4 regions of the Carbonatibacter coralli genome follow, and region 4 is predicted to be linked to each of the others. Evidence: riboswitches for the same ligand, from Rfam matches in the RefSeq annotation. Region 4 holds a riboswitch; each other region holds the start of a gene.

Region 1 (7,933 bases), on a different contig from region 4:
AATCAGGAAAGCAAGTTCAAGCGACTGGCTTGCATTCAGGCGCGGATCACAATGGGTGTGGTAACGATCACCCAGATTCTCGTCCGTGATTGCCTGGGAACCACCCGTGCATTCGGTGACGTCCTTGCCGGTCATTTCGAAGTGAACCCCGCCTGCGTGTGTTCCTTCTGCCTTGTGGACATCAAAGAAACCGCGAACCTCACCCAGAACCGAATCAAACGGACGGGTTTTGTAGCCGGTGGTGGATTTGACCGTGTTGCCATGCATCGGGTCACAGGACCAGACAACCTTGGAACCGGCTTTTTTCACCTTGCGAACCAGCGGTGGCAGGAATTCCTGAACCTTGTCGTGTCCCATGCGGGCAATCAGCACAAGACGCCCTGCTTCGTTGTTCGGGTTGAGCGCTTCGATCAGGCGGATCAGGTCATCCGGCTCTGTCGTCGGGCCACACTTCAGACCGATCGGGTTGTGGATGCCACGCATGTATTCAACATGGGCTTCATCCAGCTTGCGCGTCCGGTCCCCGATCCACAGCATGTGGGCAGAGGTGTCGTACCACTTGCCGGTCAGGCTGTCCTGACGGGTCATGGCTTCCTCGTAGTTCAGCAGAAGCGCTTCGTGGGATGTATAGAAATCTGTCTCGCGCAGCTGGGAGGAACGCTCTGCACTCAGGCCACAGGCCTGCATGAAGGACAGGGCCTCGGAAATGCGTTCGCAGAGTTCCGCATACTGCTCACCCTGCGGGCTTCCGTCGACGAACTCAAGGTTCCAGCGATGCAGCTTGTTCAGATCGGCGAAACCGCCCTGCGCAAAGGCACGCAGCAGGTTCAGCGTTGATGCAGACTGGTTGTAGGCCTTCAACAGACGATCCGGATCCGGAATACGGGCCTCCGGAGTGAATTCGATGCCATTGATGTTGTCGCCGCGATAGCTTGGCAGTTCGACACCGTTCACGATTTCCGTATCGGAAGAACGTGGCTTGGCAAACTGACCGGCCATACGGCCGACCTTGATGATCGGGCAGGCCGCTCCAAAGGTCAGCGCCACAGACATCTGCAGCATAACGCGGAAGGTATCGCGAATGTTGTCAGGATGGAATTCAGCAAAGGATTCCGCACAGTCACCGCCCTGAAGCAGAAACGCACGACCTTCAGCAACTTCGCCCAACTGTTCACGGAGACGGCGAGCCTCCCCTGCAAAAACCAGTGGCGGAAGGCCCGCCAAGGTTTTTTCCACGGACTCAAGCTTCGCTTTGTCCGGGTATTCGGGAACTTGCCGAATTTCCTTGGCGCGCCAGGATGATGGGGTCCAATTCGCGCTCATAGCAATACCTCATGATTAATCATGTAATTTAAGTGGATCAACAGTTGTAGACAGCTTTTTCGGACTTGACCAGTCTGTTGATTTACAAAGCTGACTTTTTTGCGAGGACTTTGCAACTCCACCTGCAGGCCTCAACGCCCGAAATCCCCTTAACCTGTTGCTTTAAAACAAAAGATCAGGGAATTAAGAACACAAAAACGGGGCTGTGAAACTTCCATGAATCCAGCCCCGTTCTGATTTTTGTTGCGACAAAGCCCTCCGCCTAGGACGAAACAGGCTCCCGCATGGTGACGAATTCTTCTGCAGCAGTCGGGTGAATACCAACCGTCGCATCGAACATGGCCTTTGTCGCCCCTGCCTTGATCGCAACAGCAAAGCCCTGGACGATTTCCGGAGAATCAGCTCCCAGCATGTGAAGGCCAACCACCTTCTTGCTGTGTTTCTCGACAACCAGTTTCATGATGGAACGCTCGTCACGGCCGGAAAGCGTGTGCTTCATCGGGCGGAAAGCGGACTTGTAAACCTCGACTTCCCCATACTGTTTTTCAGCCTCCTCAACCGTCAGGCCAACAGTACAGATGGGTGGATGGCTGAAAACAGCCGTTGCCACATTGCTGTGGTCCATCGCACGGGGCTGCCCCCTGAAGACAGTGTCCACAAAGGCCATGGCTTCCTGAATGGCAACAGGCGTCAGATTGATGCGGTCCGTTACATCGCCAACAGCATAGATGTTCGGCACTGACGTTCTGGAAAACTCGTCAACGGCAACAGCACCCTTTTTGTTCAGTTCAACACCAACGCTTTCCAGCCCCAGATTGTCCGTGTTCGGCGTGCGGCCTGTCGCTGCAAAGACGGCATCAGTCTCCAGCGTCCGCCCGTCCGAGAGATGGACCAGCAAGCCACTTGCAAGCTTTTCGATCCTTTCAATGGTCACGTTGAATTCCAGCGCGATACCCTTTTTCGCCATCTCTTCGCCCAGGCCTTCGCGGATATCCCGGTCAAACCCGCGCAAAAGCGCATCACCGCGATAGACCTGCGTCACTTCGGAGCCCAGACCGTTGAAGATCGCAGCAAACTCGACAGCGATATAGCCGCCTCCGTAAACCACAACACGCTTTGGCTGCTCTTCCAGATGGAAGGCCTCGTTGGAGGAAATGGCATGCTCCCAGCCCTCGCCGTGCGGGAAGGACACGCGACCACCGGGTGCCAGCAGAATGTATTTCGCTGTCACGGTGCGGTCTCCGACCTGAACAGTATGGCGATCGATCAGCGACGCACGGGCGCGAATGTGCTCAACTCCGGCATTGTCCAGAATGCGCTGATAGATCGCTTCCAGACGGTCAATTTCCCTGTCCTTGTTGGCGATCAGCGTTGTCCAGTCAAACGAACTTTCACCAACGGTCCAGCCAAAACCGGCCGCATCCTCAAAGTCCTCATGGAAATGCGCAGCATAGGACAGGAGCTTTTTGGGAACACATCCCCGGATCACGCAGGTTCCGCCGTAGCGATATTCCTCTGCCAGCGCAACCTTCGCACCGGTTGCAGCAGCCATACGTGCACCGCGAACGCCCCCGGAGCCACCACCAATTACAAAGAGGTCATAATCATATTCTGGAGCGTCGAAATCATCTGTTTCGATTGCCGTTGCCATGGTGTTGTCTCCGTTCAAGTCGTTTGATGGTCCAATCTGCGTCCTGGCGAATCTGCCTACCACACAGTCAGTCCTGTTCTCTGAGAGATAGCGCAATCAGTGAACAGATCAAGTCTTTTGCATGTATCTAACGAGGCCGTGATCACCAGAGCGGCTTGACCTCGAAACCATTGAAGCCCAAACTTCGCCAGATGACAAAGGGAGAGATCTGAAAATGAAAGCCCAACATCTTTTGCGCCATGCCGGAATGACTGCCCTGCTTTTCCTGCTGAGCCCGGCTCCCGTCCTGGCTGCCGATCAGGAAACCTCACTGAGCGGTCAGGCCATTCAGGAGCTCCTCACCGGGAACACGGCCAGCAACCGTCCGGGAGACAGCTTTGTCCATCAGACCTTCGAAGCCTCCGGCCGAACAGTCTACCGTCAGGGAGAACGGCCAACAGAGATCGGAAAATGGCGCGTCGAGGGCGATCAGTACTGCTCCCAGTGGCCTCCCTTCGGAGGATGGTCCTGCTACCGGATGACGTCGGAGCCGTTCGGTACGCTCAAAACGGGCGACACCATCAGGGCAACCTTTGTTGGACAGAGCACAGAATATCCCGTCCTGATCCGGATCAAGGGGTCCTGAAACCCGAATATCATCTGCCGATGACACTTTATCGCAGACATGAAGCAAATTTTGAACTTGCACTTTCCCATCTGTGCGGCATGATCGCGATGATGGTTTCGACAGAAAGACCAAGTCGAATAAAAGGGAACACGGTGCGGTGTAGCCATCAGGCGCCAAATCCGGGACTGCCCTCGCAACTGTAAGCGGTTAGCCAACCAGAAATACCACTGATTGCCAGACAATCGGGAAGGCTGGAGCGCGTTAGACCCGCAAGTCAGGAGACCTGCCATCATTTGAGTTCACTCAAACCCGGCGAGGTGCCCGGGGGAGGTCTAAAGGCTATGATCCATTGTTCAGCAGGAATCCCCTGCGCTGTAGCGTTCAACGCCCGTTTTCTGCCGTCCTTTTCAGGACAGCAACAGTCTCCTCTGTTTTTCGGAATCCCTTTCCCTGCCGGTGAGCGAACTCTCCTTGCGGCCAAACCACAGGCCTCATGCCCGAATCCTGAACCAGAGTTCTTTCATCAGGAGAAAAAATTCTGCAATAGCGCTTGAAAAAAGAAATGTTATAACATAACAAATTTTCTCGCTGCTTACCGAAAAATTCATGGAGAATATGGATGATCAAATCCGCACTCAAATTCGTTCTGCTCTCTGCAGCAGGCTTTGGCCTGTCTGTTGCCGCCCCTGCTGAGGGGCTGGGCACATCCCCTGTTCTTGCCGCTGAAAAGATCATGAACGTTGCCGTGCCTTTTGGCCCGAAGAGCACCGTTCCTGACCCCCGCGCCCGCCAGAATGGCTGGATGAGCAACCGGGCCGGAGTCTCGGAAACGCTCATCGGACTGTCCTATGACATGCAGCAGGTTCCCCGTCTGGCTTCCCGTTTTGAAAACCTGTCACCGACAGAGTGGAAAATCGTCATCCGCGACGATGTAAAGTTCCACGACGGCAGTCCGATGACAGCAGAAGACGTCAGGACTTCCTTTGAAAAACTCTCCGAGGAAGGTCATCCTGCGCACAACCCGCGCCTGCTGAAACTGCTGGATCTGTCCGAAATTGAAGTGCTGGACAGCAAGACGCTTGTTTTCAGAACAGCAAACCCCAATTCGGCCTTTCTCTGGGCTTTGACAGAACCTTCTGCGGCCGTTCTGAAAGACGGCAACGAAACACTGCCTATCATCGGAACCGGGCCTTTCGTCTTTGTCTCTGCTGATCCGGACAAACAGTATGTCACCCGCGCCTTCGGGGATTACTGGGGTGGCAAGCCAAAGCTTGACGGTCTTGTGTTCGACACCATCAGCGATCCTTCGGTCGCTGCACTGGCGCTTCAGGCCCGCGATGTTGATCTGGTTACGAACTACGCGGAACCTGACTTTGCTGCTCTCAAGGAGCAAAACAGTGGGCAACTCTTTTCCAACGAAACAACCCGGCTGTTCTTCTATCAGGTCAGAACCGAAGACGGTCCGCTGGCAAACAAGACACTGCGCCAGGCCGTGTCCCTCGGGCTGGACCGGGATCTGATTGTCAGGGCCGCACTGTCCGGTGTTGGCGGTGCTGCATCGAAGGCCCTTTTCCCGGCATCCATGGCCGCCTGGTCAAACAACAGTCTTGCCCTGCCCTATGATCAGGATGCTGCAATCCAGCTCCTTGATGAAGCAGGTATTGTTGACAGCGACGGAAACGGAATTCGCGAACTGGATGGCAAGGATATTGTCATCAAGATCCGCTCCTACGAAGGCCGTGCCGCCCTGCGCCCGACACTGGAAATCAGCCAGCAGATGCTTCAGCAGCTGGGATTGCAGGTCGAAATCGCCATGGGTGAATTCGGTGCGAACAATGACGCTCTCAAAGCCGGTGAAATCCAGATGCATCTTCAGGCATGGGGAACCGCTCCCCAGGGCGATCCGGATTACTTCCCGAGCACACTGGTCCGCTCTTCCGCCAGCTACAACTTCTCCGGCTATTCCAACCCGAAGCTGGACAAGCTTCTGGAAAAAGGGCGTGCAGAGTTCGACAACAGCAAGCGCAAGCCGTTCTATGACGAGATCCAGGCCATCATCAACGATGACCTGCCACTCATCCCCGTTTTCCACAAGACCCAGGTTTCTGTCGGAAACGGCAAGGTCAACGGCTATCGCATCCACCCTGCGGAAACCTATCTCGCTTCGCCGGAGCTTGATCTTGCAGAAGACTGATTCGAGCCTTCTTTCCATTGAGGGTCTGTCTGCCAGAATTGGCAGGCAGACCATTCTGCATGACATCTCCCTGGACATTGGCCGGGGAGAGTGTCTCGCCATTGTGGGCGGCTCGGGAGCAGGCAAATCCTGTCTGCTGAAATGCCTGATGGGGCTTGCAAAGCCTGCGACTCCCTTTGAAGGTGTCCTGACATTCAAGGGGAAAAAGCACAACTGGTCATCCCGAAAGCCTGCCCTTGTGGACCGCGCTGCAATCTCCTTTGTCCCCCAGAATCCCCAGGCCGGTCTTGATCCCCTCAAGCGTCTGAAAAGCCAGTGGGAACAAACCCTGCGCTGTTCGGCAGCAGAGTCTGTTTCGTCCCGGGACATCTCCGAGCTCTTTTCAGCCCTGAAACTCAAGGACCTGAAATCAAGTTACCCGCACCAGTGGAGCCAGGGCATGCAACAAAGACTGCTGCTTGCCTTTGCACTTGTCTCCTCACCCGACATTCTGATTCTGGACGAGCCAACCTCCGCCCTTGATCCTCTCATTGCTTCGCGCTGCATGCTCAGGATTACGGAACTCGCAGCCCGCAACAATACAGCCATCCTGATTGTGACCCACGATCTGGCTCTCGCAGCACGCTTTGCCGACAGAACCGCCATCATGAACAGGGGACGGATCGAGGAATTTGGTCCAACCGGCAGGCTGTTGCAGGACCCGCAGTCGGACTATGGCAAGCTGCTGAGTGCAAACCGCTGCTGGCCGACCTCTTGTCAGGAAGACAAACAGCATGCTTGAAGCGAATCATCTCTCTGTATCACTTGACGGGGTTCCCCTGATTAAAGACATCTCCTTCCGGCTGGAAGAAGGTGGGTGCCTCTGTGTCGTCGGCGAAAGCGGTTCGGGAAAAACCACACTCCTCAAAACCCTTCAGGGACTGCTTCGTTTTGACGGGGGAAACATCCGGCACAGTCTGGCAGATGGCGGCCAAACCCTTTGCCTCGAACCCGGAGATAGCTTTCTCGGCCTGCCCGGTGTGAGCTGGGTCATGCAAAACCCGCAAGCTGCACTGAACCCGAGACAACGGGTGGGGCCATCAATTGCGGAAAGCCTCTATCACCTGAAACTGCCCCGGGCGAGGCGGGAGGAACTGGTTCTTGAAGCCCTGAGAGCTGTTGAGCTGGAACCTGAAATGGCCCGTCGTTTTCCCGAACAGATCTCTTTGGGGCAGGCACAGCGCGTCTGTCTGGCCCGCGCCCTTGTTTCCAAGCCCAAAGTCATCCTCTTTGACGAGCCTCTCAGCGCACTGGATGCCTTTGTCCAGAAACAGGTGGCCCGGACCATGCAGAACATCAGGGAACAGCACGGGCTTGGCTATGTGGTTGTGACACACGATCTGGGATACGCCCGGGCCTATGCCGACACTATCCTGCTGATGAACAGCGGCCGGGCTGTTTCCTGCCAGCCCGTTCACGACTTCTTCAATCGGCCTTCCTCGTCCTATGCTGCAGAACTGATTGAAGCTGCAGAGATTTTGGGATCACTCGACAGCGGAACGTCCCGCTTACCAGAGAAGCAGATCGCAAGCTGATGAATCACCCCTTTCCCCTTCTGAAACACCTCGCAACCCTGTTGGGCAAAAGGCTTGCCGGACTGGTAACAATTCTCCTTGGCGTGAGCCTGCTGACCTTCACCCTCTATTACATTTCCCCCGGCGACAAGGCGCTGACAATCAGTAATGCCCGCTACATGGGCGAAGGCGATGTTCCTCCGGAAGTTGTCGAAGCCATCCGGGAGGAATTCGCACTGGATGAACCGTTCCCTGTTCAGTTCTGGCACTGGATTTCCGGATTTCTTCAGGGCGATTTCGGCAAGTCTCTTGTGTCCCAGGAAGATGTTCTTCTGATTTTCCTGCCCAATCTGGCCGAAACACTCGAACTGGCAGCAACTGCACTTGCGCTTGGTTTGTCCCTCGCCTTCCTGCTGAGCCTTGTCAGCGTCTGGAAACCCGGCAGCATCTGGGACCGTCTGGCTGTCGCCTTTTCTTCCATCGGTGCGGCGGTACCATCCTACTGGCTGGGCCTCATCCTGATCCTGGTCTTTGCCGCAAAGCTGCAATGGCTTCCCTCCTTCGGTTCCGGCTCCCTTGAACAGCTTGTCCTGCCTGCTGTGACA
Region 2 (7,933 bases), on a different contig from region 4:
ATCCTGCCCCCGCAACCAAATCAAAGAAAGCCCCATCGCGAAAACGGTGGGGCTTTTTTTTGTGTGGAGGTAAGAGGAAACGCCGTGGCAGCGTCCAGCAAAAAAAACAAAAGTTCAAGCAGGGTACGATAATTTGAGAGAGCACAAACCCGGAAAATATGAAACTGTAGTCTTGCAACCCGAAGAAGGGGGCTCCAATTCCCAGATAATTTATTGTTTTGTGATATGAATAGCTTTAAAGCTCTGGAGCGATTTGTGAGATAGTTTCTTTTTTCATCAAACCTCTATTATTCTGACAGGGCAATTGTCTTCCAATGCGTGAGAAAAGCAAAAAACCGAGGTGGTCTCTGTCAGGGAGTGCCGGGACAGGCAAGACAACGCTGGCAAGAGCATTGGCAGATGTCTTTGATGTGCCCTATCTCGAGGAGGGGTTCAGGCGCAGGCTGGAACAGGGGCTCAATCCTCACAGCCTTTCCAGGCATGAGCATCTGGATCTTTTGCTGGAGCTTTATGATGAGGCTCTGGATGAAGTCAGACAGGCCTGTAAGGATTACGGTGGTTTTGTCGCGGATCGTAGCCCTGTCGATTATCTTGCCTTCTGGTTTTACTACGGTTTCGCTCATGAACAGATCTTGTCGGAAGAGCTTGCAGGGCGTGTTGAACGTGATCTTGGGTATTTCGGGAAGGTTATTGTGCTGCCCTGGGGAGCGATAGAGCTGGAGAGCGACGGTTATCGTTCCGCGAACAAGTGGATACAGCTGCACTATCAGGGATTGCTGGAAGGTCTGGTAAAACGAAGAATACCGGCAGATAAACTCCTGATGGTGCCGGATGATCTTGTCACGGTTGAGACGCGTCTTGAATGGGTGATCCGGCAAGCCTGAGAGGTCGGTCTTGCCGCATCGTGTCCTGCGGAAATCAGTGCCCCGGGATCAGTGGCCGTGATGATCCGAGGAGGTGTTCTCGTCTCCGGGTTCGAAGTGGTTTTGCCAGTCCTGAAGTGTTGGATTTACAATCCCGCTGGCGAGCAGCTGTCTTATGGTTACTCTGGTGATGACTCTTTTCCTGCGGCTGTCTGCAGAGAAGTTTTCCGGAGTGTGTCCGCGTTGAATGGCGTTATGAACGGTCTGTTTGAAACGGGTAAGTTCCCCGTCGCCAAACCGGTTCCACATCACTTGAAAATTCTGATAGTCCTTGCTGTCAAAGCCACGGGGATTGCCTTTGTTGTCCAGCATCGGGTTGACCGGATACATGGACAGAGCCGGATAGAAATCATCCGGTATGGGAGTATTGGCTGAATGGGTTCTGCTGTTTTTGAGCAGCTTGGGCAGGATGTGGGTGTGAGGCCCGAGTGGAGTGGCAATGTTGCGTTCTGTTGAGCCGATGTGCTGGTAAACCTCAACGCGTCCCAAATCGGACAGGAACACTCTGTGGGGGCTTTGCATCTTGATGGCCGACATTGCCGGGTTGCCTGCTTCAAACAGGGATTTGCCACAGTTTGAACGCAGCAGTGCAATTAGCTCCGGATCTGCAGTTCGGATACAGACATCAATGTTCCTCTGTTTCAGTCCCATATCAAAGAGCACGGCTTCCCGGTCACAGGAACGCAGAGCGCTCCGGTCAGGACCAAGCTCGCTCAGGACAGAGCGTTGATGGACCGTGCAGTTTTCAGCCGGAATACAGAAATTGCCGCCCTGTAGCCAGAACTCGCGTCTGCTGCTCAGAATTTCATAGGGTTCGAAGTGGACCCGGGCGGGAAGAGAGACGGACAGGCCACCGCGATCTGTTACAGAGGCCCCCCCCGTTTCGGTGAGCACAACCTCTCTGTTTTCTGCAGGATCAATGTGGTATTCGCCGATGGCTCCGAACGAGCCGATACTCCAGCTGGTATCGGGGTTTTCAAGATTTTCGTGAAGGAGCCCGACAAGATCTGTGAGCATCTTTTGAGCGACGGTATCTGTCATTTTTTGAAACCTGTTAGAGGCCGCAAAGGCGCTGTTGGTGGCAGAATCAGGAATATTGTCCCGACAGCGCATTGCGCACTCAACGGACTTCCTGATCAAGGAGATTGGGGACGCCACCATCCAGGTTCCCTTGGATGAACGTTAAAACAGGACTGCGGGCGATGACAACTCTCATTGGCTGTTAATGTTGATTTTTATTTTGGAAAAGAGATTTGTGATTTGGAGCAATATCCCTGATTTCGGCTTGCTGTGAATTTTGAAAGGAAAGCAATGAAATTCATTAAGTCACTGATAATAAATAAAAATATTCAGTGTTTTCTCTTGTGAAATCGCGAGATTGTTGCGCGTGATGCAAAAAAGGGAATTGACTTTTTTTCGTCACATTTTATCTATGCGTGCATGTTTGTGGTTCCCGTGAGTGAGATGGATTCTCGGGATTAAAAGGGAATACGGTAGGGAATTGCCCAACAGGGATCCTGATCCGTAGCTGTCCCCGCAACTGTGAGCGGCGAGCAATAAGCCCGGAATTATGGCCACTGGATGAAAGTCCGGGAAGGCCGGGATGAGTTTTGACCCGCGAGCCAGAAGACCTGCCCAAACGCGTCAACTCTGTATCTGCCGGGTGAGCGGGTATGACTGCGATTCGTCGCAGTGACGCACATCGTGTTGCTGCGATTGGGTCAGAGTATCAAACCATCCACTCTCCCAATCCTGAAAATGTTTAACAACTGCCGTCTGGCAGGGCTGTTGTCGTGTCTGAACACCTGATTGTCCGGGTTTTTGGCGGCTTTGCCCTGTTGAAAGCGGCAGAACGGTGCTGCCTGTCTGGCGGCAAGGGTAGAGTTATGTTCATTACACATTCTGGAAAAATCATGACAACTGCGTCCTGGCTTGCAATTGCCATGGCAACAATTGTTTCTGCTGCTTTGGCACAGGAAGGGCAAACACAATCAGAAGAAATTGAGGAACTGGAAGAGATTGTCGTTTCTGCGAGCCGGATCGAGCTTAAAGCCAGTGAAGTCGGAAGTGCTGTGACTGTCATCACTGCTGAAGAAATTGAAAGGCGTGGAGACCGTTATGTTTCTGATATTCTCAGGGATGTTCCGGGGCTTGCTGTAAACAGAACCGGTTCCTTTGGGGCTTTTACGCAGATTCGTATCCGTGGTGCTGAAGCCAATCAGACCCTTGTGGTGATTGATGGTGTCGAAGTAAACAACCCTGCTGCGGGATCCGAGTTTGATTTTGGTTCCTTGCTGGTGGACAACATTGAACGTATTGAGGTTCTCAGAGGGTCACAAAGTGCCCTGTGGGGGAGTGATGCCATCGGCGGTGTGATCAATATCATCACGAAAAAGGGGCAAAAGGGTTTCAGAGGTTTTGCGAGCGCCAGTGCCGGCAGCTTTGCAACGCATGATCTGAATGCCGGTTTCAGCGGTGGAGGAGAGCGCTATCGCTTTGCTTTTGATGCATCCCGCTTTTCGACCAATGGTATATCCCATGCCGATGAAGATGATGGTAATCCTGAAAATGACGGGCATACGATTTCACAGGGGAATGTTTCTTTCGGCGTTACACCGATTGAGAACCTCGATATTGATTTTACAGGGCGTTACACCCGTTCGTTTCTTGAAACTGACGGATCGATTTTCAATGTGTCGTCACTGACTGATCTGGATAACGATGCGACCGTTTACCAGCGTTATGGTCGTGCCAATGTCGCCTATGATCTGTTTGGAGGGGCCTGGTCCCACCGTGCGAGTGTTGCTGTTTCCGATGTTGACAGCAAAAACCGAAGCAACAATGCGACCTCCTTTACCTCCGAAGGCGACAAGCTCAAGCTGGATTATGAAACAACCTACCGCTTTGAAACAGAGAGTATCCCGGATGCAGAGCATGCCGCAACCCTGTTGCTGGAGCACGAGAAGGACACAATTCAGACTTCCTCGATGGCCAATGAGGTTGATATCAAGACCAACAGCATTGCTGGAGAATACAATCTGAGCCTCTTTGACGATTTGCATTTGTCCCTGAGTGGCCGTTTTGATGACAGTGACAATTTTGAAGATGAAATGACTTACCGTGTAACGGCGGCCTATAACCTTCGCGAGACAGGCACGCGTTTTCACAGCAGCTACGGCACAGGTGTTAAAAATCCCAGTTTGACAGAGCTGTTCGGTTTCACGGGAACCTTTGTTGGCAATCCCGATCTTGAACCGGAGAAAAGCAAAAGCTGGGACTTTGGTGTTGAACAAGGCTTTTTCGAAGACCGACTTGTTGTCGATCTCACCTATTTCAATTCCCGTGTGACAAACCTGATTACAGGCTCGGGCAATACTGCTGTGAATCTGAGCGGAACCTCTCCTGCACAGGGGATTGAGGTCAGTGCAGATGCTGAAGTTCTGGACAATTTGAACCTGATTGCCAGCTACACCTACACCAACGCGGAAACCGCGGATGGGACAGAACAGGTCAGGCGACCACGGCATATTGCCAGTCTGAACGTGAATTATCGTTTTCTGGAAGATCGGGCAAACGTCAATCTGGGGATTGATTACAACGGTGATCAAAAGGACACCCGGTTTTCACCAACATTTGCCAGAAGCATCGTGGGACTGGACAGCTATACACTCGTAAACGTCAATGCAACCTATGACATTCATGAGAATGTGCAGTTGTTTGCACGTGGTGAAAATCTGCTGAACGAGGATTATGAAGAAGTTTTCGGTTACGGAACTCCGGGGGTTTCGGGGTTTGCCGGTGTCCGGGTTGATTTCTGAGTGCAGGAGCTATGCAGGATGACTTCTGTGATCCTTCCGGACATTGTGGAAAGTTCAAGCGGACGTCTTTCAGAAGTCTATACCCTCCCCACTGGGGAGGGTTACCTGCTTGAGCTTTTAAGGGATGTCTTTGAAAACTATTGGGAAGACATTGTTTTCGGGCCGGTTATTGAAGGTGTTGCCTATGAATTTCGCTGTCCGTGCAAACCGAAAACGATCTCGCTTTCAAACGGTTATCTGACTGTCCATTTTGGCGGCACCCATTTCCATCTCTGTATCGGTCAGGTCAGGGGAATGGATGGGCGTTCCATGGATCACGTCTTGAATGAAGCGCGCAGGGTATCCCGCGCAGAAATCATCCGGCGTCTGAACAGGGAAGGCGGCGCAACGAGCTGGAGTCTGCAGCTTTTCAACGGGAAAGGGGAGCAGGTGATGACAATCTTCTTTGCCAATCCTTTCATGACGAATGAAGACACGATGGCCGAGTTTCCCGACTGGACAAAACTGGCCATGTGGGAAGACATTGGCCGGAGATATCTGGGACGTGAGCTTGATGATACGGATCACAAAGCCACAGGTTTCTTTTAGGAGCTGACTTGCTGATGAAACTTCTTTCCAGCATCACCTTTGCAGTTTTTGCCTTTTGTATGGCAGCGGCCTTGGCGGCCAGAGCCGGACAGGGTGAACCCGAACGTGCAAGGGGCGGAATTGTTTCCATCAATCTCTGTACGGACCAGTTGCTGTTGATGCTTGGTGATCCTGCCGAGATCCGGTCCGTTTCCTTTCTGGCACGGGACCGTTCTATCTCTGCCTATTGGGAGGAAGCACAGAACCATGATGTCAATCACGGCCTGATTGAACAAATCCTGCCGATGGAGCCTGATCTGGTTCTGGCCGGACGTTATACAAGCCGATACACCGTTGCCCTTCTGGAAGAACAGGGAAAAAACGTGCTTGTTCTGGATCCGGCCAGAAGTCTGGAGGACATGATCGCGAATATTCAGAAGGTGGCGGATGCAATTGGCCGTCCCTTGCGTGGAAGGCAGATCATTGAAGCCATTCTGGAGAGACCGAAACCTGACTCACTGGACAGGAGGGTGATCCTCTATGGCGCCAGTGGCACGACAGCAGGCCCTCCAAGTCTCGGAGATACGGCGATTGCGGAAGCCGGCCTGAAGAATGTTGCGGATGAACTCGGAATTGGAAGCTGGGGGTATTTGTCTGTGGAAGGACTTCTGCGGAGTGATCCCGATCTGATTGTCTTTCAAAGAAGTGGTAAAGCAATGCCAGCCATGGCAACGCAGTTGCTCCACCATCCTGCTTTGACAGCCAGTCGGCTTCCGGCCTTGCGAATGGATTTAACCCGAAGCGAACTGATCTGTGCCACGCCTCGGCTTTTTGAGACTTCCCGAGCCATTCGCAAACGTATTGAGCGTGAGGAGTGAGACGATGAGTGTTTTGCCCGTTTCCCGAATGAGTGAAAGAACGGTCTCCGGAGTATTGAGTCTCGCGCTTCTCGGTGTTCTGGCAGGGCTGTTTTTCTTTTCCCTGTCTCTGGGAAGGGTTGGCGGACCGCTTGTTGACAGCCTGCCATGGGACTTCCTGTATCTGGATCCTGATGTCTTTGGAGAAACAAACAGGCTTATTCTGGTCGAGGTACGTCTGCCCCGTACACTTCTGGCTGTTATGACCGGTCTGTCTCTTGGCTTGTCGGGGGCTGTGTTGCAGGGCCTTTTCCGCAATCCACTTGCTGATCCGGGGATTATCGGAACTTCGAGTACGGCTTCTCTTGGCGCTGTTGTTGTCCTCTACTTCAGTCTTGCAGAGTACTCAAACCTTGCGCTGACAGCAGGGGGAGTGGCGGGGGCTCTGCTGGGATTGGTCGGACTGTATATCCTGACAGGAAAGAAGCCGGGTACGACCGGGTTCATTCTTGCCGGAGTTGCTCTGAGTTCCCTTGCCGTTGCCATGACGTCTCTGGCTTTGAGCCTTGCACCCAGCCCCTTTGCCACTCTTGAAATTCTGTTCTGGATGATGGGGTCTGTTGCAGATCGAACCTTCACCCACGTCTGGATTGCCTTACCTCTCATGATAACGGGCTGGTTGCTTTTGCTGGGGGCAGGGCGCGGTGTGGATGCCCTTTGTCTTGGTGAGGAAAGCGCCACCAATCTCGGTTTCAACGTCCCGAACATTCGGGCCCGGATCATTCTGGGGTGTGCTCTATGCGTTGGCGCGGCTGTTTCTGTGACAGGGGCCATTGGCTTTATCGGTCTTGTTGTTCCCCATATCCTCCGTCCGCTTGTTGGTTTTCAGCCAAGGGCATTGCTGGTGCCAGCCGGAATTGGAGGCGCCTGTCTGCTGTTGCTGGCGGATATTGCTGTCCGTCTGATGCCGCCGGGGCCGGAACTCAAACTCGGTGTTCTGACAGCCCTCGTTGGTGCGCCGTTCTTCTTCTGGCTGCTGGTCCGATACAGAAGGGAGATGCTGTGATGATTGCCCTTGAAACAAAAGGCCTGAGCCTTCGGAAAAAGGACAAGACACTTCTTGATGATGTGTCTGTTTCTGTAACGGCTGGCAAGCTGGTTGGCCTGATCGGGCCAAACGGTGCCGGAAAGACAACCTTGCTTAAAACGCTTTCAGGTCTCGAAAAAGACTATGAGGGATCTGTTTTGTTCAAGGGGATAAACCTTGCAGACTGGAAACCCCGAAGTCTGGCAAGGGAGCTGGCCTATTTGCCCCAGGGACACGAGGTGCACTGGCCGATTACGGTAGCCAAAATGGTGGAACTGGGCAGGTTACCGCATGGCGGCTTCCTGCGTTCACTGGATGAGCAGGACAAGGTTGCCATACGGAAGTCAATCAGTGAACTGTCTCTGGAGCATTTGGCCGATCAGCCCTTTAACAGGCTTTCCGGTGGCGAGCGGGCACGCGCTGCTCTGGCCAGGGTTCTGGCAACTGAAGCGCGAACAATTCTGGCAGATGAACCGGTCGCTGCTCTTGATCCCTTTCATCAGCTGCAGGTCATGACGATCCTTCGTGATTTGGCTCGCAAGGGTTATCTGGTTTGCACTGTCTTGCACGATCTGCCTCTGGCAGCACGTTATTGCGATCGTCTCATCCTCATGAACAGAGGGAAAATCGTAGCTGATGGAGCGCCCCGCAACATTCTGAATACTGAAAATCTGGGGCGTG
Region 3 (7,933 bases), on a different contig from region 4:
TGCACCAAACAGGTTTTCGGTGCTTTCGTCTTCTATGTCATCCAGTGGAACATTGCTGAAGAACTGCTCAATGAAGTCCTGCACCTGTGCTGTTTTGTCTTTTGGCAGTTTTTTCAGAGCGTGTTCGTTGATCCGTGAAATCAGGTCGGCAATGCTTTGCTTGCTGGACTTGCTCATTGGATGAGATCCTTTGTTGGTCGGATAATTTTGAGAGGGATTGCAGGAAAAGACGGGACAATGGAGCTGAAGAGAGCTGCGTTTTCGTTGTCGGAAGCCTTTGGCTCAGCTGTGAGCCAATTGAGAACGGGACTGTTTTTTCTGCTGTTGATCAGCATTTTTTCTGTTGTCTCTGCTTGATTGCTGAAGCGGGCCAAAGCGACAATTCTTTTCCCTGTAGCGCCATGTTAACCCTAATTGTTGTTGTTTCCTATAGAAAATCGGGATTCCTTCAGAGCTTTCAGGAACTTGAAAGTGAATCAAATTCACAGGCCTGACGGTGCAGGCAAGGGAACAAAACAGGATTCCATTGAACGCCTTTCTGATTAAAAAAGTGTTAGTCGGTCTTTTCCGGGCTGATTTTTCCAAAAAGGGCTGCAATATGGTTTCTGTTCTTTTCCGGTCCGGGTCCAAGGAGACGTGTTATGAAAATCCTGGTGGTTGAAAGCAATGCCCCCGAGGTTCTGCCAGAGGGCAAAAGGCATCCGGCTGCGGATCAGTATGGCGCCTTGCTCTCCCGGCTTGCAGGTGATGTACGGTTCAGTGCTGTGACTCCCTATGAAGATGGCTTTGATGCTGCTGTTCTGTCTGATCTGCTGCCAGAGCAGGATGGCGTTGTCTTTACCGGATCCGCGAATTCCTGGTCGACGGACGATGAGCGCTCACGGCCTCTCTGGACTGTTATGGAGCAGGCTTTTGATCACAAGCGTCCCTGCTTTGGATCCTGTAACGGAATGCAGCTGGCTGCTGTCGTTCTGGGGGGACGGGTCGGGGCGAGTCCGAAGGGGCTGGAAATCGGTCTGACCCTTCCGCTCAGGCTGACAGGGGAAGGGCAGCGTCACAGAATGATGGACGGCAGGAAGGAAGGCATGGTTGTGCCCTGTATTCACCGTGACGAGGTGCAGGAGCTTCCCCCTTCCGCCCGGTTGCTTGCCGGCAACGATCACTCTCCGGTTCAGGCCTTTGCAATAGGCCCGTCCTGTGGAGGGGAAACGGGATCACCGGATTTTTGGGGTGTCCAGTATCACCCGGAGCTGGGACCCGGTGATATTGCAGACTATATCAACCGGGAGCAGGGGCTTTTCTCCGGTCGGGAAAAAGCACTGGCAGACTGGCTGGAAGAGCTGGAACAGGATTCCGCCCTTCTGGCCGCAATCAAGGCTGATCCGGATGATCTGATTCTGGAAAGGCGGACATCGGAACTGGCGAACTGGCTGGATTACATCAGGAGCCTGCGATCCTAGTTCTTGCGGAGTTCCTTCCAGATCAGGCTCTGGATCAGGGGGTCCTCAATCACCATGGGGCAGCGACTGCCAACAAGGCCGAGATAGAGAAGTGCGTTCCCGGCTTCGCTTTCCAGTGCCTGTCTGTGGCTTTGTTCCAGCGGCTGACGGCGCACGATGCGCGCCAGGGGATCCCTGAGAGCCCTGGGTGTTGAATCCAGCGCAAAATCAACAACGCATGTGCAATGCCCCGCTCTGGCTCCGGCTTCCGTGGCACCGATGTGTCGTGCCAGCTCCTTGTTGCAGAACGCGAGGGCCTCGCTTCTTTCAAGGGGAGGTTCTGCGGAATTTGCTGTCAGGGGAGACAGCCAGACTGTCATAAACAGCGACAGTAGAAGGGGGCTTGTACGCATCTGCTTGGTTTCTCGCTCAATCCTGTGAGGGGTGATCCTCTTTGGCAATTGTGGCTTTTTTGTCCTGCTGTTTTCTGTAGGAAAAATCCAGGAACTTAACAGCCGGATAGATCCAGGCCATCCCTGCGACGAGAGCATAGAGTATCTGTACGGCCCAGTGGTCAGGCAGAAAACCGGCAAGCGTTACGGCGACAACGATGTAAGCGGCCAGACCCAGCAGCATGATAAAATAGCCACTGTTGAGATTGAGCATGATCCGAACTCCTGCATGACACTCCAAGGTTTGTAGAATGAAGGCCTTTTGCGTTCAAAAATCAAGCTTTTCCGACGCCTCACAGGAAAACCCCGATGAAGGGCCGGCTTCAATCGGGGTTTTGTCCTGTTTCCGGAGGGGCCTGTCAGAAGAACCGTTTGAGGAAAGACTTTTTCCTTGGCTCTTCAGCGGTTTCGACAACCCGGGGAGCTGTCTTCTGTGGCTTGCTGCTTTTGGTGAGGTTTTCAGCAGCCTTTTCAAGGCCTTCATCGGCAAAGCCTTCCAGACCGGATTGCAGCTTTTTCTGCAGGTCCTGCCTGTTGTCAGCCTTGATACCCTGATTCAGATGACCGACAGAGATATCCTTCGACAGTCCTGATTCCTCAACCTGGCGCTTCAGCGACTTTTCGACGTGGTCACTGTTGTAGCTGCCATCGTGCAGAACCGCATAGCGTTCCTCGTCAATCTGCGTGACGGGGCGCGTTCCATCCCGGACAATGTTCTGTTTGACCTTTGTCTTCAGACGATTGATGGTTTCCTCACCGTGAGTCTGAACGAGGTCAGGATTGGAGAGGTTCGCGACTTCAAACATGGAGACCGCCAGTGTTTCCAGAGGTTTGTGCTCATCGTCATAGAGGCTGTCATCCTCGGCAAGGTCACCCAGGAATGTGCTCTGGTCCTTGACATATTCATCGACAACATGGGCCTGGAGCACGGCGCCACCGCCCTGTTCAAGCGGGAGCCTTTGCAAAAAGGTTGTAAAGGTGGCTTCAAGGGCAAGCTTGGTGACGGAAACCCGGAAGGGTTCTTCCCACTGTTCCGCTGTCACAATGTTCAGGGTGCTTTCACTTTGAGCCAGCTGTGTTCTCAGAAGCTCATCCAGTCTTCTGTGATCCTGGCTGACAACAAAGTCATGCAGTTTCTGATTGATAAAGCGACTGATTGGAAGCCCGAGTATTGTGTGGGTCTCGCCTTTACCGTCATGAATAAATCCAGCTTCGTCGGTTTTGCAATAAAGGCTGTCATCGTCGAGTTCCGGTATTTCGGGACTGTCTGATGTGTTTGTCTCGAGAGTGCTCATGTGGCTGTTGCCTTGCTCAATTTTTCGTCTTTTAGTTGAACTGTTCTTTGAGGAGTTCAGTTTTCTTGTCAAAAACCATATCAGGAACTCTTTGATGATTTCTTAAAGCGCGAATTCTTTCATCGTTTCCTGATGGTCGCTTTGTGACTTTGATCTGTATTTCTGCTTGCAAAGCGTTTCAAAGTTGAAAATACTCTCATCCATCTTGGTTCCGTTTATGCGAGACGCGAGAACGGATTAAAAGGGAACACGGTGAGGCGTGCCCATCAGGGACCGATGCCGTGGCTGCCCCCGCAACTGTGAGCGGTGAGGAACACATCAGCAATGCCACTGACCCCTTGTGAGGTTGGGAAGGTTGTGTGTTTCCGGAGACCCGCGAGCCAGGAGACCTGCCAGGTGTTGATGTGATCCAAGCCGGACGGGGTTTTCCGGGTGGGGCAAGTGGTTTCCCTTTTGCACTGTTTTATTCCAGCTCAAAAGTGGTCAAGGCTTCTCTTTCCCAGACTGATCCTGTCCTGATGTGGGGGAAGTTTGTGTTGACAGAACGCCGGGCTGCTTGTGCTTTTTCAGCTCCTGACCACTTTTTTGTGTCTGCAAGGACCGGGAAAGGGAGGGACTGATGTCGATGACTGGTTCTGATCTGCTGCCTGTTTTGAGAGCTGAGGATCTGACCTGTCTTTCAGAGACGGGCCAACCGCTTGTTCGGGATGTTTCCTTTGAGATTCAAAAGGGGAGCTTTCTGGCTATTGCCGGTCCCAACGGGGCTGGTAAGACCACACTCCTGCGTTTGCTTGCCGGACTGCTGGTGCCGTCTGCCGGGGCGGTGTTCTTCAAGGGCAAGGCCCTGAAGGATATCCATCCCAGAAAGAGGGCACGGCTCATTGCCTATGTGGGACAGATGGACAAACCCGATACGCGTTTGTCCATTCGGGAATATGTTTCCCTGGGGCGTATTCCGCACAGCACAGGGTTTGCTCCGGAAGAGCACAGGCAGAAGGTCGATCAGGCCCTTGAAAAGGTCAGGCTTCTTGAACGTTCCGAAGACCGTCTGGGACTGCTTTCCGGCGGCGAGATGCAGCGTGCCTCGCTGGCGCGTGCCTTTTGCCAGGAACCGGAAATTCTCTTTCTGGACGAGCCGACAAACCACCTTGATCCGCTGGCCAAGGGGCTTCTGCTTTCCCTGGTCGCAGAAAGCGGTGTGACCTGTATTTCTGTTCTGCATGATCTGGCTTTGATTCCCCCGATCGCAACACACGCCCTCTTGCTGGAAAAGACCTCGATGGTCGCTTTTGATCAGGTTGAGAAGGTTTTGACCCAATCAACTGTGCAAAGGGTTTTTGGCGTGGATTTCCTCTATCTCAATCATCCTGAACAGGAACGGAAGATACCGGTTCTGGATATTCCTCTTACTCGCCGTGATTCTGAAGAAAATGGAGTAGCGTTATGAAATATGCATCAGCTTTGCTGGGCGGTTTGATTTTTTCGGCAGGCCTTGCTTCTGCCGAGCCGGTAACAGTTGATAACTGCGATTCGACCCTCACCTTTGACAAGGTGCCGGAGCGACTGGTTGTTCACGACATCAACATGTCCGAAATGGCTTTTGCGCTGGGTCTGCAGGACAAAATGGTCGGTGTTACAGGAATTTCCGGCTGGTACAAAACCAGCCCTGAATTTGACACCAAGCGCGGTGACATTCCGGAGCTTGCACCAAAATATCCGTCCGTTGAAAACCTTGTTGCAGCCTCTGCGGATACCTTCTTTGCGGGCTGGTACTACGGCATGCGTCCGGGTGGCGAGGTGACACCGGAAACCCTAGAGCCACAGGGAATCAAAACCCTGATCCTGTCTGAAAGCTGTGTGCACCAGCACAAGGCTGAAAAGGCCGCGACAATGGATCTGCTTTACAGTGACGTTCTGCGTCTGGGCAAGGTCTTCGGCAAGGAAGCGGAAGCCCTGAAACTGGTCGATGGCTGGAAAGATCAGCTCGCGGGTATCAGGGAAAAGGTTGGCGATGCCAGCGGTACGCGTGTCTTCCTGTTTGATTCCGGTGACGACAAGCCTTTCACTGCCGGAAAGTACGCCATTGTCAATGCAATGATCGAAGCGGCAGGCGGTGTAAATGTGACTGCTGACATGGAAACCAGCTGGGGGCGTTCCTCCTGGGAGGCCGTTGCGGCAACCAATCCCGAGTTCCTGATTCTTCTGGACTATCAGAACGGAACCGGCGCTGAAGGCCTGCTGGAATGGCTGAAGGAACATCCGGCCATGAGCCAGACCGACGCTGTAAAGAACGGGCGCTTTGTTCCGCTGCGTTATGAAGAGCTGACACCTGGACCAGCAAACATTACAGCGATTGAAAAGATTGCGAAGACAATGAATCCGGATCAGTTCCAGTAATTCAATGCGTTACTTTTCAATTCTTTCAGTGGGGATGGCCTTTCTGGTCATCCTCGCTTTTCTGTCTGTGTCCTGGGGTTCAACCCCGATCGCCCTTGTTGATGTTCTCGGTGCATTGGAAGGGGCTTTCGGCCTGTCCGATGAACAGGAAAGCTCACCGATTGATCGTATTATCGTCGATCTCCGCGCGCCGCGTGTTTTGCTGTCCATTCTGGTCGGTGCCGGGCTGGGTATTGTCGGATGTCTGCTCCAGACCGTGACGCGAAACGATCTGGCTGACCCTTTCCTTTTTGGTCTTTCATCCGGTGCGGCAGCCGGGGCTGTGCTTGTGATCACGGTAACGGGTGACCTCTTGGGAGTCTGGACCTTGCCGCTTGCTGCTTTCTGCGGAGGCATGCTGGCAGCCTTTACCGTTTATGTCCTGATCCGGCGTCTGGGCTATCAGGGTGCGGAGCGTCTGGTGCTGGCGGGTCTGGCTGTGTCTTTCTTCTTTACTGCCATTACCAACTACCTCGTTTTTTCCGGAGATCAGAGAGCGGCGCATTCCGTTCTGTTCTGGAGCCTTGGCGGAATGGGACTGGCCCGGTGGGACAACCTCCCTCTCGTTATGACGGGATTTGGTGTGCTGGCTCTCTTTGCCGGTTTGCGGTATCGGCAGTGCGATGCCCTGCTCGGGGGTGAAATGACAGCTGCGAGCCTGGGTCTCAATGTCAATCGTTTCAGGCTGCAGGTTTTTCTGGTGTGTGCCTTTGCAACAGCTGTCTTCGTTTCTGTCAGTGGTGTGATCGGGTTTGTCGGTCTGATGGTTCCCCATATGGCGCGGGCCTTTTCCGGCCCCCTGCATGGAAAGAGCTTTATCCTCTCCGCTCTCTTTGGTGCCCTCTTGATGATGGGCAGTGATCTGGGTGCCCGTATTCTGCTGGCCCCGCAGGAACTTCCCATTGGAATCATCACCAGTTCAATCGGTGCGGGTTTTGTCTTTATCATGTTGCTGAGACGCAAGTTTATCTGAGCGCAGCTCTGTCCCCCGGCTCACAACAGCTTGATTTGTGCGGGTTCATTTGTCCCTGCACAGTGAAAGCCGTTCTTTGCCCGGATTGAGAGGCCATGCAGCGAAACATCACCTTTTGCAGACTGACTGCTGTCGCACCCGAAGAGATTGTCAGACAGATGAACGATCCGCGTGTTGCAGAGCACATGCCTCTGCTGCGCTCAAAGTGGGATCGCAAGACTGTACTGGATTTTGTTTTGGCCAAGGAAGCCTGCTGGGACAGGGATGGTCTTGGGCACTGGGGGATTTTCTGTGACGAAGACTATGCTGGCTGGGGTGGTTTTCAAAAGGAAGGCGAGGATTGGGATTTTGGTCTGGTTCTCAGGCCTGAATTCTTTGGTTCCGGTTTGAGGATTTTCAGCACCGCTCTTGTCGAGGCCCGAAAGCATGTGCGCCTGAGTGCCATCACCTTTCTTTTGCCGCCCTCGCGGACAAAAACCGGTGTTTTGAAACGGTTGGGAGCCATGTTCGCTGGCTCTGTCGTTTACGGGGATGAAAGCTTTCTGAAGTATCGGCTGGACCTGCGCGAATCAGTTTGAGCCCCGCCCTGTTGCAAAGCGTTTCCGGAATTCTCGGGGCGTGAGTCCTACAATCCTGTGAAAGGTTCTGCGAAAGGCACTGGGGTCCTGATAACCAACAGACCACGAGATGTCATCGACACTGCTGTTTGATTCAAGCAGAAGGTCGCGGGCCTCGTTCATGCGCAGATGTTGAAGATACTCGGATGGATTGTGCCCTGTTGCCTTGTGCAAACGACGAAGCAGGGTGCGGTCGCTGAGACCTGCTTTCCGGGCCATTTCCGTGACCGGGACGCTGGATCTTGTTTGTGTTTGCAGCCATTGCTGAAGCTTCAGGATATTTTGATCTCCATGCTTGAGGGAAGGCGTGAAGCGGCTGTAGTAGCTTTGCTCGCGTTCTCCGGTATCAATCAGGAAAAAACGGGCGGTTTCCAACATGATGGAACTGCCGGCAAAACGGTCAATAAGCCGCAGACCGAGATCTGTCCAGGCCATCAGACCGCCTGCTGTAATAAGGTCAGGCGCTTCAATCACCAGTTTGTCGACCCTAAGCAGAACATCCGGGTAATGCGTGGCAAAGTCCTCTGCCAGCGCCCAGTGGGTGGTGGCTTCACGGTGATTCAGCAGACCTGTCCGGGCCAGCAGAAAGGCGCCTGCGCAAATCGAGCAGATCAGTGTGCCTTTTCCATAGTGGGCACGAAGCCAGTTCTCGATGGCGTCTGTCTGGCCCGTTTTGGCAAAGTCTCCAAGGCTTGGAGGCAGAACAATAGCTGCAAAGCCT
Region 4 (7,933 bases):
TGCGGATGCAACTGTCCTGACCCTGCCTGACTCTGTTGTCTGGCTTCTCAATGTGCGGGGAGCGGATGTTTCTCATACACCCCTGGTGCTTTCCTTTGCGATTGTCCGCTCATCGGGGGCTGTTGACTGGTTCGTTGATCCGGCCAAGATCACGGATGATGTTAGAGCTTCATTGCCGAACTCTGTTGCGATTTTGAACCCTGCTTCCTTTGATGAGGAGCTGGACGGGCTGGCTGGTGGCCGTGTCTCTCTTGATCCGGCGACCGCGCCTGTTCGTCTGTTTCAGCGTCTGGAAAAGGCTGGTGCGGAAATTGTCAGGGCACAGGATCCCTGTCAGCTTCCGAAGGCCTGTAAAAACGAGAGCGAATTGCAGGGAAGTCGTGTTGCGCATGAACGGGATGCTCTGGCAATGGTGCGCTTCCTGAAATGGCTGGAGGAGACAGCCCTGCCGCGTGTGCGCAGTGGTGACCCGCTGACAGAGATCGAGGTTGAGCAAAAGCTTCTGGCGTTTCGTCAGGCGCTGCCGGGCTTCAGCGATCTCTCCTTTGATACCATTTCCGCGGCCGGGCCTCATGCTGCGATTTGCCATTACAAGGTGGATGAACAAAGCAACCGTGCCTTGCTTGAGGGAGAGACCTTCCTGATTGATTCCGGTGCCCAGTTCCCGGAAGGAACGACCGACATCACCCGGACTGTTTATATCGGAACGCCGGATTCTGCATTGGGGCAGGAGATTTCACGTCGCTTCACGCTGGTTCTCAAGGGGATGATTGCCCTGTCCATGGCGCGTTTCCCGGAGGGAACGACCGGAACGCATCTGGATGCCATTGCGCGCGGGCCTCTCTGGGCTGAAGGGCTGGATTTTGACCACGGAACCGGTCATGGCGTTGGCGCTTTCCTGGGCGTCCACGAGGGGCCTCAGCGGATTTCCAAGGCCTGGAACACGAATGCTCTGAAAACAGGCATGATCCTTTCAAATGAGCCGGGCTATTACAAAGCGGAAGGCTATGGAATCAGGATCGAGAACCTTATAATCGTTCAGCCGATGTCGAAACTGGACGAGCAGGCGGCAAAGCAGGCTGACCGGACCTTTTATGGCTTTGAAACGCTGACGCTCTGTCCCATCGAGCGGGAACTGATCATGGTGGAGCTGCTGACTGTGCAGGAGCGACAGTGGCTTGATGCGTACCACAAGCGTGTGCGCGAGACGCTTGGTCAGCATCTGGAGCCTGATGTCCGGAAATGGCTCGAGGAAAAGACAGCGCCTCTGTAGAACAGCAATGTAGACATGAAAAAGCCTCTCCGATCTTTTGGAGAGGCTTTTTTGTTGCGGGATGATCAGGATTACTGTGTTGCAACGGCTTCGAGTTTTTTCATCACCCCTGTCAGCTTTTGCAGGGCTGCGTGATCGTCCTTGAGACCATGGGGATCACCGATCAGAACAGGCAGGTGGTAGGAAAGGAAAACCTGTCCGCTTTCATCTTCCCAGGCCAGGGCGCGCAGGGGCAGATCAAGTCCCATGGTCTGGGATGCCAGCATCGCCGGGGTGCCGATTTTCGGATTTCCAAAGAGGATCATTTCTGTCGGGCGGAGATCCTCGCCGACTTTCTTTGCGCCTGCTGCATGATCAACGCGGGCGAAGATTACGCCACCGCCGTTGGTGACAGCACCGGCCAGACGATCAAGGGTTTCGGTTACAGAATAATTGCTTTTCTTGGTCACAAGGGAAGACGTCATTTCATCAGCCTGGGCAGTCAAAAGGGAAAGGGACAAAAGAGCGAATGTTGCCAGAAGCGTAACGAGCTTTTTCATTGGAATGCCTCTCTGTTTCATACATTGAAGGTGCCTGTCGTTTTTTCGCATGAAAAATCAAACATGATTTGTTTCGGCAGACCAATAACAACTCTGTGTTTTCCTGTGATATTTCTGTTTTGAATACAAAAAAGGCCTGCGACGTTGCAGGCCTTTTTGTGTCTTGGTGAGCGCGGAGTGCTTATTCCGCAGCTGCTTTCAGGTGCACGCCTGTCAGGCGGTTGCGCAGCTCTGTTGTGTACCACTCAATGAACTGGATCACGCCGTCTTCCTGCTTTTTGGAATAGGGACCAGGCGTGTAGGCCGGGGAGTTGATACCGATCTGGTTTTCCTCGACGATTTGGCGGTCTTCATCGTTGGTTGCAATCCAGACCTCGGTCAGGCGTTGCAGATCGTAATCCTTGCCTTCCTCTGCGTCCTTGTTAACCAGCCATGTGGTGCGGACTTCCGTTTCTGTCGGGCTGATCGGTGTGACGCGGAACAGCAGAACATGGTCGGACAGGAAGTGGTTCCATGTGGAAGGGTAGTGGAAGAACAGCAGGCTGCCTGCGTCCTTGTAGGGCAGGGTGCCCAGTGGCTTTGTCACAGCCACTTTTGTGTCCATCGTGTAGCTTTCGCCGGACCCCAGCAGAGGCATGCGGGCCAGACGGTACTGACCGTTGGCAGAAAGGTGGAATTTCGATTTGACGCCCGCGTTTTCAAAGCGTGTGACGTGTTTCATCACGTGTTCTGCTTCCCCGCCGCCGTCAACACCAGCAACATCGGGATCGTCCGGGAAGGTGCGCGTCAGGGACGGATGGCTGCCACTGCAGTGATAGCACTCGCGGTTGTTCTCAAAAACGAGCTTCCAGTTGCCTTCTTCAATGATGGTGCTCTCATAGGCAACCTTTGCATTGTTCAGGTCGTGTGGAACCAGATAGGCGCGCGCGGTTTCGGCAAAGCTGTCGAAATCGGGGGCACGGTCTGCGAGACAGATAAAGACAATACCTTCAAGCTCACGGCAATGAACGGTTTTCAGGCCGTGATCCTTCGGGTTGAAGCTTTCATCCATGTCGCGGGCGAACAGCAGGCTGCCATCAAGTTCGTAGGTCCACTGGTGATAAGGGCAGACGAGCTTCGGGGATGAGCCCTTTGCTGCAGAGCAGATGCGGGAACCGCGGTGGCGACAGGAGTTGTGGAACGCACGAATTTGACCATCGTTGCCGCGAACGATGATGACAGAATAGGCGCCAACCTTGTGGGTGACGTAATTGCCGGCTTTCGGAATTTCGCAAGCGGCGATGGTCAGAAGCCAGTCATTGTAAAAGAAGGTTTCCAGGTCAGCCTGATAGATGTCGGCATCATTGTAGAACGCCTGCGGGAGGGAATGGCCTTCCTTGTGCTGCGTTAATGCGGCCAGTGCTTTTTGTTCGTGCAACATGTCAATGTTCTCCTGAAAAACCGCGCCCCGCGGTTTGTGTTGCTGTTTAATCTTCGAATTGGGGACAGGGTGCCGTTAAGCAGGCCAGGTGAACGTCTGGTTCTCCGCTTTCAGCAGTATTTTTTTATGCTTTAGCAAGGCTGGTTTCCGGGCTTCAGGCGGGTTCTTCGTCAAGAACCTGGGGCAGATCCTTCCCAAGGAATGACCTCAGTGGAGTTGTTCTGCCTGTCAGCCTGTTACCGTTGCGGGGGCAGCACTGGTGTCTCACCAGTTTCCCAATTCTCTGCGTTTTGCAGCACCCTGCTAAAAATGATTTTTCTTCCTCTTTGACCTTTTAAGGCCGCTTAAAAACGACCCAATCTGAAAAATCTGCGAAAGGATGAAAAAGAAAATGCAAGGTGGCTTCTTCTTGGCTTAACTGAATTTGTCTGATGGTGGAAATGGCTCACCCGTTCAGGGTTCAAAAACGATGGAAGGCCCGCAATTGCAGGCCTTCTGTCAGGGGTTGAACGCGATTTCAGCAGATCAGACTTCTACTGCAACCTTGCCGATCGGGTTGGAGCAGCAGGCCAGAATATAGCCGTTTTCGACGTCTTCGTCGCTGATGCCGCCGTTGTGGACCATGTGGACCTCGCCCTCTGTCTTTTTGACCTTGCAGGTGCCGCAAACACCGAAAGTACAGCCGGATGGAATGTTGAGGCCAGCTGCCTTTGCGGCAGCGAGAACGGTGTCTGTCTGTGTACAGGTGTGGCTGACACCGGAATTTGTAAACTCGATGACCGCTTCCTTGTCATCTTCAAGGATAACGTCGTCTGTCTCGGGTGCGTCAGCTTCGTTTTCAACAGGAGCACCAAAGCTTTCCTGATTGTAGTTGTCCATGTTGAAGCCCATGGCGATGAGCATTTCGCGGACAGCCTGCATGAAGGGATCGGGACCGCAGCAGTAAACCTCGCGCTCCAGATAGTCCTGCGCAATAAAGCCCAGAACAATCTGGTTCAGCATGCCGCGGTAGCCGGACCAGGTTCTGAAGGGATCGTCTTCTTCCACAATGAAGTGAAGTTTGATGCCCGGAACGCGTGATGCCATGTGCTCCAGATCCGAACGGGCAATGATTTCCGAGGGACGCTTGGCGCAGTTCACAAAACAGATGTCCGGGTCCTGTCCGCGGTCGAAGAGATATTTGGTCATGGACAGGGAAGGCGTTACACCGGAGCCGGCGGAGATGAAGAGGTACTTGCCTGTCGGGCGGTTTGGAAGGGTGAAGATACCCGCAGGTCCCATGGCCTTGATCCTCATGCCCGGGCGGAGGTGATCCAGCATCCAGCGTGTGCCGATACTGTCCGGCTGTGCCTTGACGGTCACGGAAAGGGACAGGGGCCGGGACGGAGAGGAGGAGATGGTGTAGGTTCTGTAAACCGTTTCACCCGGTACGGGAAGTTCAAGCGTTACAAACTGGCCCGGCTGGTATTTGAACCAGGCCCCGGATGGCGCGCGAAAGGAAAAGGTCGCTGTGTTTGGTGCTTCGGGAACAACGGCGACACACTCAAGAAGTTCGTCATCCTTCCAGGATGGTGCCTCATCAAGAGTCTCAAAGTTTTCTTGCAAACCCATGCTCATCTCTCCGGATGTATATGTGATCAATAGTCTGGAAGCCGACGTACCTGCTTCTCATCTTCGTTTTCTGATTTGTGAAAGCCTTGTGAAATTCAGGATCGCTTGAAAGCGACTTGAATTGCCTGAAAAACGTTTGGGAAGATATTTCGCTTATTGCGCGAACGTTTTGAAAAGGGTGTTTGCCCCGCTTTTCCCGGTCCGATCAATTGTGACAAATTATGAAAAAAAAGTCTGGCGAAAGGAATTTTTGTTAATCTTTTTAACCTAGGATCAGCGCTGAAATTTGCGTAATGGCAGTAATATAGTTAGAAGATAGCGGATTCGTTCTTTGTTAGTGGGTTCAAAGGCGGGATTGGTATTTAAAAAATAAATTGTGTGCCTCAGCAGAAAACAGGCAAAAATCTGGAAGGCGCATGCGGGATTTAGCGGGATCGTGTCTGTTGATGCGATCATGGGGTGTCAGGCGTTGAGTGAAAAATCAGATAAGCTGCCAGCACAAATCACCTTCATGGACAAGCTGAAGGCTTGGTGGAACGGGTATGAAATCCACGTTAAAACCCGTTCTGTCGGTGCGAAGGACAAGAGTGACGAGAAACTGCCCGTCAGCGATGAAGAGCAGGAAAATGCCCGCATTCAGTTGCTGCAGGAACTGTGGGGGGAAGGCTATTCCTCCCCGGGAGAGCAGGAGTATATCCTCGAGTTGATCAAACCCTTCGGGCTGGACCCGGCGATGAATGTCGCAGATATCGGGGCCGGTCTTGGCGGCTCTTCCCGGCTGATGGCGGACAAGTTCGGAGTCTGGGTCAACGCGTTTGAGCGGGAAACTGCAATGGTTGAAAAGGGCATGGAGCTCTCGACCAAGGCAGGGCTGGCCAAAAAGGCTCCGATCAAGGGGTTTTCTCCGGAAAAGCAGGTTTTTGACGAACGCTCCTTCAACTGCATCTTTTCCAAGGAGATCCTCTATACCTACAAGGACAGGACGCGCCTGATTACCGACCTGTGCAAGGCCCTGAAGTCCGAGGGACAGTTTCTCTTTACCGATTTTGTTCTTCAGGAACCCAAAAATCCCAAGGACACGGAGAACGAACGGGCCGCGTTTGACTGGAACGAGAATGAATTCCATGACTGTGATCTCTGGAAGGTCGGGGACTATACCGAGACCATGACGGAGAACGGTCTGGATGTCAGGATTTCCGAGGACATCAGCCCGAAGTATATCGACATGGTTGAAGGGCGCTGGCGCGAGTTTACGCTTGGACTGCAGGGAAAGAAGATCCCGGACCATCTGGCCGATGCAATTGTGGTTGAAGCCGAAATGTGGACGGAGCGGGTTCGCCTGCTGAAGGAAGGGCGTATTCGTTTGTATCGTTTCCTGGGAATGCGTCCTTCGAATTCCAAGCTGATGTCTGACTGGTAGGATTTTCTTCGGAGAAATCAGAAAAAGACGCGGACTCGTGACTTTTTCCTTTTGTTGGCGGGGAAATTCGGCTATGACCCCCTCAGCTTTATCTGCAAGTCTCGGTGGTTGACAGTTGAAAGGGCTGACTTCTGGTCAGTGCTTCAGCATCCCGAACCGGACTAAACAATGCCGAGGGTAGGATTATGAAAGTTGTAAACTCTTTGAAGACAGCAAAGCTGCGCGACAAGAACTGTCGTGTGATCCGTCGTCGCGGCCGCGTCTATGTGATCAACAAAAAGAACCCACGTTTCAAGGCACGTCAGGGCTAAGCCTGATTGCTGAAGTGACTGGTTTTTGAAAAACGCTCTTTCCATCCGGAAAGGGCGTTTTTTACATTTCGCCCCTGCAGAGTCTTTTATTCCCTCGAAAGACAGGGTATGTATAATTGGTCTACTTTTCAGACCAATTGAAAATGTGTATGATGTTTCAGTGAAGATCCCGTCTGTAACAAGGGATCGCGAAACGACAAAAGTCAGAGAGGTTATAGCCATGGAGATGCCCAGGCCGGATCAGGCTGTGCTGGATCGCCGGGAGAAGATTGCAGCAGCAATGCGATCGATCCTGCCGGCTTCGTCTGTGGTGACGGAATTGCAGGAGTTGCAGGCCTTTGAATCTGACGGACTGACAGCTTACAGACAGCCGCCCCTGATGGCTGTCCTTCCCGAGACAACGCAGCAGGTTTCAGCAATCCTGAAATACTGTCATGACGAGGGGATCAAGGTTGTGCCGCGTGGTTCCGGTACATCGCTCTCGGGTGGAGCCCTTCCGCTGGAAGACGGCATTCTGCTTGCAATGGGCAAGTTCAACAGAATTCTGGACATTGATTATGAGGATCGCTGCGTGGTTGTCCAGCCGGGCGTCAGCAATCTGGGAATCACCAGGGCTGTGGAAGGGAACAACTTCTATTACGCGCCTGATCCCTCCAGTCAGATTATCTGTTCCATCGGTGGAAACGTGGCTGAAAATTCGGGGGGTGTTCACTGCCTGAAGTACGGATTGACGACAAACAATCTGCTGGGACTCGAGGTGGTGCTGATCGACGGTACGGTCCTGCGTCTTGGCGGGCGACATCTTGATTCAGGTGGCTATGACATCATGGGGCTTCTGACAGGGTCCGAGGGGCTGCTGGCTGTGGTGACAGAAGTGACGGTGCGCATTCTGCCCAAGCCTGAAACGGCCCGTGCCGTTCTCATGGGCTTTCCAAGCTCCGAGCAGGCCGGGGAATGTGTCGGGAGCATTATTGGAGCCGGTATCGTGCCGGGCGGTCTGGAAATGATGGACCGTCCTGCCATTCATGCGGCTGAAGATTTTGTCCACGCAGGCTATCCTCTGGATGTGGAGGCCTTGTTGATTGTGGAACTGGATGGCCCGGCGGGAGAGGTTGACCTCTTGATTGAAGAGGTTTCCAGACTCGCCGGGGAAAACGGTGCAACCTCCATTCGCGCCAGCAACAGTGAGGAAGAACGCCAGACCTTTTGGGCCGGTCGTAAATCGGCTTTCCCGGCTGTTGGGCGTCTGGCTCCGGATTACTACTGCATGGACGGGACGATTCCGCGCAAGAAACTGCCCGAAGTCCTGCGCCGGATGAAGGAGCTGTCGCAGCATTACGGGCTGGATGTGGCAAACGT

The links. A riboswitch is a leader RNA that binds a small molecule or an ion and turns the genes downstream of it on or off. The one in region 4 is predicted to bind cobalamin.
Region 1: it holds a riboswitch for cobalamin, as region 4 does, so the genes downstream of both, AAAH10_RS01845 (ABC transporter substrate-binding protein) here and AAAH10_RS08000 (aromatic ring-hydroxylating oxygenase subunit alpha) in region 4, are expected to answer to the same signal.
Region 2: it holds a riboswitch for cobalamin, as region 4 does, so the genes downstream of both, AAAH10_RS15355 (TonB-dependent receptor plug domain-containing protein) here and AAAH10_RS08000 (aromatic ring-hydroxylating oxygenase subunit alpha) in region 4, are expected to answer to the same signal.
Region 3: it holds a riboswitch for cobalamin, as region 4 does, so the genes downstream of both, AAAH10_RS13380 (ABC transporter ATP-binding protein) here and AAAH10_RS08000 (aromatic ring-hydroxylating oxygenase subunit alpha) in region 4, are expected to answer to the same signal.

Annotation. Positions count from the first base shown of each region.
Region 1 is NZ_JBBUTJ010000001.1:422,477-430,409, forward strand. Features, by position in the region: gene AAAH10_RS01830 (class II 3-deoxy-7-phosphoheptulonate synthase) at 1-1,323, opposite strand, end outside; gene gor (glutathione-disulfide reductase) at 1,586-2,974, opposite strand; gene AAAH10_RS01840 (hypothetical protein) at 3,189-3,599, shown strand; cobalamin riboswitch at 3,676-3,886, shown strand; gene AAAH10_RS01845 (ABC transporter substrate-binding protein) at 4,201-5,775, shown strand; gene AAAH10_RS01850 (ABC transporter ATP-binding protein) at 5,762-6,556, shown strand; gene AAAH10_RS01855 (ABC transporter ATP-binding protein) at 6,549-7,349, shown strand; gene AAAH10_RS01860 (ABC transporter permease) at 7,349-7,933, shown strand, end outside.
Region 2 is NZ_JBBUTJ010000010.1:236-8,168, forward strand. Features, by position in the region: tRNA gene AAAH10_RS15340 (tRNA-Met) at 1-18, shown strand, start outside; gene AAAH10_RS15345 (AAA family ATPase) at 315-884, shown strand; gene AAAH10_RS15350 (DUF6925 family protein) at 933-1,964, opposite strand; cobalamin riboswitch at 2,353-2,576, shown strand; gene AAAH10_RS15355 (TonB-dependent receptor plug domain-containing protein) at 2,837-4,741, shown strand; gene AAAH10_RS15360 (DUF7676 family protein) at 4,760-5,329, shown strand; gene AAAH10_RS15365 (ABC transporter substrate-binding protein) at 5,344-6,186, shown strand; gene AAAH10_RS15370 (FecCD family ABC transporter permease) at 6,191-7,231, shown strand; gene AAAH10_RS15375 (ABC transporter ATP-binding protein) at 7,231-7,933, shown strand, end outside.
Region 3 is NZ_JBBUTJ010000006.1:55,051-62,983, forward strand. Features, by position in the region: gene AAAH10_RS13355 (NAD-glutamate dehydrogenase) at 1-177, opposite strand, end outside; gene AAAH10_RS13360 (type 1 glutamine amidotransferase) at 642-1,460, shown strand; gene AAAH10_RS13365 (hypothetical protein) at 1,457-1,852, opposite strand; gene AAAH10_RS13370 (DUF2842 domain-containing protein) at 1,869-2,105, opposite strand; gene AAAH10_RS13375 (hypothetical protein) at 2,251-3,186, opposite strand; cobalamin riboswitch at 3,376-3,598, shown strand; gene AAAH10_RS13380 (ABC transporter ATP-binding protein) at 3,806-4,633, shown strand; gene AAAH10_RS13385 (ABC transporter substrate-binding protein) at 4,630-5,583, shown strand; gene AAAH10_RS13390 (FecCD family ABC transporter permease) at 5,588-6,595, shown strand; gene AAAH10_RS13395 (hypothetical protein) at 6,691-7,173, shown strand; gene AAAH10_RS13400 (GlxA family transcriptional regulator) at 7,165-7,933, opposite strand, start outside.
Region 4 is NZ_JBBUTJ010000002.1:540,650-548,582, reverse strand. Features, by position in the region: gene AAAH10_RS08010 (aminopeptidase P family protein) at 1-1,273, shown strand, start outside; gene AAAH10_RS08005 (DUF302 domain-containing protein) at 1,345-1,812, opposite strand; gene AAAH10_RS08000 (aromatic ring-hydroxylating oxygenase subunit alpha) at 1,994-3,232, opposite strand; cobalamin riboswitch at 3,354-3,550, opposite strand; gene AAAH10_RS07995 (FAD-binding oxidoreductase) at 3,758-4,843, opposite strand; gene AAAH10_RS07990 (class I SAM-dependent methyltransferase) at 5,280-6,263, shown strand; gene ykgO (type B 50S ribosomal protein L36) at 6,449-6,574, shown strand; gene AAAH10_RS07980 (FAD-linked oxidase C-terminal domain-containing protein) at 6,795-7,933, shown strand, end outside.